2 regions of the Oceanimonas sp. CAM02 genome follow, and region 1 is predicted to be linked to the other one. Evidence: predicted binding sites of a transcription regulator. Region 1 holds the regulator's gene; the other holds the start of a gene.
The links. The regulator sigma-54, encoded in region 1, starts transcription at its own class of promoters, with help from an activator protein. The targets are predictions, from matches to a motif close to TGGCACNGTTTTNGCTT.
Positions count from the first base shown of each region.

Region 2: R0I78_RS00895 (flagellar assembly protein T N-terminal domain-containing protein) is a predicted target of sigma-54. The motif match lies at 1,381-1,397, and genes of this name have one in related genera.

Region 1 is NZ_JAWJBK010000027.1:43,510-46,616, forward strand. It holds gene rapZ (RNase adapter RapZ) at 1-160, opposite strand, end outside; gene ptsN (PTS IIA-like nitrogen regulatory protein PtsN) at 171-617, opposite strand; gene hpf (ribosome hibernation promoting factor) at 620-907, opposite strand; gene R0I78_RS09075 (RNA polymerase factor sigma-54) at 932-2,368, opposite strand; gene lptB (LPS export ABC transporter ATP-binding protein) at 2,412-3,107, opposite strand, start outside.
Region 2 is NZ_JAWJBK010000004.1:118,053-121,159, forward strand. It holds tRNA gene R0I78_RS00890 (tRNA-Arg) at 22-96, opposite strand; gene R0I78_RS00895 (flagellar assembly protein T N-terminal domain-containing protein) at 173-1,309, opposite strand; gene R0I78_RS00900 (FlgO family outer membrane protein) at 1,472-2,200, shown strand; gene R0I78_RS00905 (LPP20 family lipoprotein) at 2,190-2,591, shown strand; gene R0I78_RS00910 (flagella synthesis protein FlgN) at 2,827-3,107, opposite strand, start outside.

The sequences.
Region 1 (3,107 bases):
TCACCGCAACCGCGCCGGGCCGGTTCTGGCGCAGGCGGACCAGCTCAGGCAGTAACTCAACCGGCAGGTTATCGACGCAGTAGTGACCCAGATCTTCAAGCACCCGCAGGGCGACGGTTTTACCGGACCCGGAACGACCACTCACAATCACCAGCTGCATATAGGCTCCTTCAGGCAGAAATCATGATTTGATAAAGCTCTTCGTCACTGCCGGCCTGACGCAGCTGCCGGCAAATCTGTTTGTTGCTGAGCTTTTCAGCAATTAAGGACAGCGTTTTCAGATGTTGTTTACATTCCTGCTCCGGCACCAGCAGCGCAAACACCAGACCAACCGGCTGATTGTCGATGGCATCAAATTCTACCGGTTCGGCAAAAGTCAGCAGTACCGCGGTCGCCTTGTTGTCATTGCCAATACGACCATGAGGTATGGCAATGCCATTACCGATGCCGGTAGTGCCCATCTTTTCACGGGCCAGCAAACAGTCAAAAAGCGGCTGGCTGCCGATATTCAAATGTTCGGCAGCCAGCTCGCTGATAATTTCCAGAGCACGCTTCTTGCTCGTGCAGGGAACTGCACTGCGCGTGCAGTCCCTGCTTAGTATGTCGGCGACTTCCATGGTTACTTTTGCTTGAGCTTCTCTTTGTGTTTGATGATCTGACGATCCAGCTTGTCAATGAGTCCGTCGATGGCGGCATACATATTTTCATGCTGGGCGTTGGCAAACAGCTCACCACCACTGACGTGCAGTTTGGCTTCGGCAATTTGCTGCATTTTTTCTACATTAAGGATGACGTGCACATTGGTAATGTGGTCGAAGTGGCGCTCCAGCCGGGTAAACTTGCTATTAACATAGTCACGCAGTGCATCTGTGATTTCTACATGGTGTCCGGTCAGGTTAATTTGCATAACGTCTTCCTTCTGTCGTTGCCTTTAAACCAGGCGTTTACGCTGATTGGAAGGGGGGATGGCCAGTGACTCCCTGTACTTGGCGATGGTACGCCTGGCCACCTTAATCCCCTGCTCGGCCAGCAACTGAGCAATCTTACTGTCACTCAGCGGCTTGGCCGGGTTTTCTGCTCCGACCAGCTTTTTGATCAGAGCACGAATTGCCGTGGATGAACATTCACCACCATCGTCGGTGCCCACATGACTGGAGAAGAAATACTTAAGCTCAAACACGCCCCGGGGCGAGTGCAGAAACTTTTGTGTGGTCACGCGTGAGATGGTGGACTCATGCATCTCTACTGCCTCGGCCACATGGTTCAGCACCATGGGCTTCATGGCCTCTTCTCCATACTCAAAGAATGCCTGTTGTTGTTCAACAATACAATTGGCAACCTTGAGCAGCGTCTCATTTCGGCTGTCGAGACTTTTAAGGAACCACTTGGCATCCTGCAGATGATTACGAATAAACTGGCCGTCTTCACTATTGCGGGGCTTGTCGGCAAGTGCGGCATAGGTCTGATTCAGGCGTACCTTGGGCATGGCCTCCGGGTTGAGTTCCACGACCCAGGCACCGTTGCGTTTGGTGACCACCACATCCGGAATAACATATTCGGAGCTGCCCTGAATAATGCTGCTGCCGGGGCGGGGTTCAAGCTGCTGGATCAGATTCAGAACTTCTCTCAGCTCGTCTTCTTTCAGCCTGGTCTTGCGCTGCAGAGTACGGTAGTCGCGGTTACCCAGCAGATCCATGTGCTGTTCCAGCAGCAACCGGGCTTCTGCCAGCCAGGGGGTGCTGGCGGGAAACTGGTCGAGCTGAATACACAGGCATTCCTGCACGCTGCGGGCAGCTACGCCGATGGGATCGAAATGCTGAATGCGTTTGAGCACGGCTTCTACTTCGTCGGCTTCAATGCCCAGCTCGTCGGCCGAGGCTGCAGCTAACAGTTCGTCAATATCGGCGGTGAGATAGCCTGCATCGTCCACGGCATCGATAATCGCAAGGGCAATGGCCTGATCGGTATCACTGAAGGGAGTCAGGTTCATTTGCCAGATCAGGTAATCCTGCAGCGTTTCGGTGGTTTCTCCCTGATAGACATTATCTTCCAGCCCTTCCGGCAGACCGGCACCACCACTGACCGGAGAGGCGGTATAAACTTCCTCCCAGCTGGTGTCCATGGGCAGCTCTTCAGAAAGCTGATTACGTTCCATGGCGCTGTCTGCGGCAATTTGCTCCTCGTTGCGATTATCCTCAACCCTGATACTGTCCGGCTCCTCCTGCTCCAGCAGCGGATTACTGTCCAGTGCCTGCTGAATTTCCTGCTGCAGCTCAAGGCTGGACAGCTGCAGCAGACGAATGGCCTGTTGCAGCTGAGGGGTCATGGTCAGTTGCTGGCCAAGGCGTAACTGAAGAGTCGGCTTCATGTATGCTAACGTCCTTCCATATCAACCGCGCGAAGCGGTGCCTTCAGAGGCTGAATTGTTCACCAAGATAGACTTTCTTGACCTGCTCATTGGCCAGGATTTCAGCTGGTGTGCCAGCAGCAATACGGTGCCCGTGGCTGACAATATAGGCCTTTTCACATACATCCAGCGTCTCACGCACATTGTGATCGGTGATCAGTACGCCCAGGCCTCGATCTTTCAGATGTAATATAATTTTCTTAATATCAAGCACAGAGATGGGATCAACGCCGGCAAAAGGTTCATCAAGCAGAATAAAGCGCGGATCTGCCGCCAGTGCCCGGGCAATTTCCACCCGCCGGCGTTCACCACCGGACAGACTCATACCGAGACTGTCACGAATATGGACAATATTGAACTCTTCCAGCAGCTGTTCCATTTTTTCGTTACGGCCGTCGGCGTTCAGATCCTTGCGGGTCTGCAGTACGGCCATCAGGTTATCGGCCACGCTCAGGCGGCGAAAAATGGACGCTTCCTGAGGCAGATAGCCAATGCCGGCGCGGGCCCGCACATGCATAGGCTCATGGCTGATGTCATTGTCGTCTATGGTGATGCTGCCTGCATCCCGCTGCACCAGGCCTACAATCATGTAAAAGGAAGTGGTTTTGCCGGCACCGTTGGGGCCGAGCAATCCCACTATCTGGCCCGTATTTACCGTCAGGCTGACATCTGCCACTACCTTGCGGCCTTTGTAGCTTTT
Region 2 (3,107 bases), on a different contig from region 1:
AAAAAGGAAAGCGTCACTGAATGGCGTCCCCGGCAGGAATCGAACCTGCATCTAACCCTTAGGAGGGGCTTGTTTTATCCATTAAACTACGGGGACGAAGCGGGCACAATATTGCAAATTTCCCTTTGCGGCGCAATATATTGCCGCCCGTTTGCCGGTTATATAAGCAGGCTTACCATAGCTGCACCAGTCGGTCTCCGGGAGTGACTGGTGTTATTTTGGCTTCCTGGCCGGCGGGCACCAGAATGCTGTAGCCTGCATGGCTTTGCTGCACCACAAAGGTGGCTCCGGAGGTGCTTTCGCTGTAATAGCCCGGTGTGAGTTGCCGTCTGTGCATCAGAGTAAACTTATCTCCGGTCTGAATGCCTTCGCGCCGGCCCAAATCCATTAAAATGCCGTCGCCTGACTGCTGCATAATATTACCCACCGCCTTGATACAGGCCTGAGCCTTGACCAGATCCCGGCTGACATTTTGCAAAAGCTGATTAACCGCCTGACCATAAGCAGAGTGCCAGAAGCTTTGCTGGTGCACATTTACCTTGTCGTGCTTTTTATAATCCCAGCTGGAGCGGGTCTGATAATCTCGTTGCAGCAGCACATCACCAGTGAGGCTGTCTTCCAGCACAATGCGCATGCGAAACTCCCGGGGAATGTCGGAAAAGGTCCACTTGGTCCAGTGGCCGTCTTCAATACTGATGTCCTCAATGCTGCCGCTCAGCAGCAGTCTGGCTTGCCGGCGTGATGTTAGCATATCACTGCCTTTACGCAGCCCGGCGTCTCTGGGCAGGGCGGTGTCCGTGTCCAGTGGCTGACCGGTAGATGACGTAATATTGACGGCGGGTGTCAGCATCGACGATAACCGGCTGCTGATGGCCGCACCCAGTTCATAAATTTGACCCGTGCTGCCCTGCTCGGGATGACGCAGGGTAATGGCGGTCAGTGCCAGGCCGGGACGATAGCGGCCGGCGCATTGTTCCTGCCGGCGTTCACCGGGCCAGATATCGGCCCGTACTGTCAGCCACAGCCGGCCCTGTTTTTTGCGCTCGTCAATAATCAGGTAATCCATCAGTTCGCCCTGAGCAGAAATATCCAGCTGCTGACCGCCGTAGGTACCATTGGTGGCAGACTGCATGGTATTCAGGGAAGCGCCGGACTGTAGCAGGGCATCGCTCAGGGCCTGTTCCAGTGCCTGCTGACGCGCTGTCTCTGTGCCCAGACTGAGCGGTGCTGAGCCCTCGGCCTGATACCAGTCGGCATGAGTAAAAAAGGGAGACAGCAGCAACAATGAGGCAAAGACATTTTTGAGCACGGCGGTATCCTGTGTAAAAGTAAAGAGCGTCAATTAAACATCGAACACTCAGCAAGAAGATGGCAAGGTTTATGCAATATTCTTGCCGGGTAAAGTTATGCTGTTTTTGGCCGATACTCGATTAGTTTCCTGAACTCAGTTTTTAAACCACGGAGCCTGTTAATGACAAGAGCCCTTATTCTGGTCACTGTGCTGGGGTTATCGGCCTGTAGCGGTGAGCCCAGGTTTGACAGCCGGCATCATTACCTGCCTCATGATCATGCGGCCCATTATGTCAGCCATCAACCCCTGGGCTCCACGCCGGCACCGGCCCGCGCTCCGCGGCATACCCAGGACGGTATTCCCATGCGCATGAGCGCCGGTGCCCGCAGTGTATATTTGCCGGAAGCCGGTCCTTCACTGGTGGGCGGGCAAACTCAGCTGCAGCAGCATATGTCAGCACTGGCCTACCGGCTGGTATCATCGGCTCACCAGATGAACCGGCAGGCAGGCATTGCAGTGAGCGGTTTTGTCAGTCAGGAGGATTACACTACTCAGGACGAGTTTGGTCGTCTGCTGTCAGAAACCATGATGTTTCAGCTTAATCAGTACGGCCTTAAGGTTGTCGATTTTAAGGCTCTGCCGTTTATTCGCATTACTCCTGAAGGTGATATCAGCACCAGCCGGGATTATCGGCAGCTCAGTGGTAAAATTGGTGCCCAGTATCTTCTGCATGGCACCATCAGCGAGACGCAGGGAGGCAGGCTAGTGAATGCTCGGCTGATCACCATGGCGGATCATGCTGTGGTAGCCAGTGCACAGCAGTTTATTCCGAGCTATCTGGTGGCCGCCATGCTCGACACCCGCGGCCCGCAGGTGCCTGACCATATACGGAGACGTTATGCGAAATAAGCTGATAACCCTGTTGACCCTGGTGTTTCTTGGCGGTTGTGTGGGGCAGGGCAGTGGTGCCACACCGGCCAGAAACCATATTTATGCCGTGGGTTATGCCCCTATCAGTTTACAGCGGCCGGCGGATTATCAGCAGAAACTGCTGCATGCCATGCGGGCGTCGCGGCTGGATGCCTATCGTGAACTGAGTGAGCAGCTGAGCGGTGTGATGATCTCCAGCTCCAGTGAAATGAACAGTAACGTATTACAGGACGGACCGGTAAACAGTGCCAGCCGGGGCGTGGTGCGCGGTGCCAGAGTGGTAAACAGCTACCCGGACGGCGACATGTATGTGACCGAGCTGGAGCTGGATCTGGCGTTGTATGAAAAACTGCGCCGGGGCGGGCGCTGACAGACAGTAAACAGACAACTCTGCCCAAGCCCAAAGCAGCAGTGGGGATTGCCGTAGCCGACCATAAAATGCCATGGATGGCATTTTCGAGCGTACATGGGGCGAGCTTGCTCGCCGTGACGAAGTAAAAAGCCTGACCGAACATTTAGTATGTTCGCAGCAGGTATTTTTAGTGAGTGGCCTTCACCGAAGCGTGTCGGTGGAGTGCAACCGCACTGATGCTTCGCTCTGCAGTTTAAACTTTGAAGCCGGAGCCTTTATTAATGCCCTTGGTGTGACCTTTTTGATCATAGGTCATGCTCTGGCGCTCGTGCAGCCGGCTGAGAATATTGGCCAGCTGGCGAGTGCCGGCAAGGGACTGCTCCAGCACCTGTCCGGCAACGTCGTTGCGCTCCTGACAAGTGGTCATTAATGCACGCAATGCATCAACCCTGGGTTTAAACTCAGTGCCCAGCAGAGCTACATCGGGGTGGTTGCACAGGCTGGCATCGGTGGCCTGAATATCGGCCAGCAGTT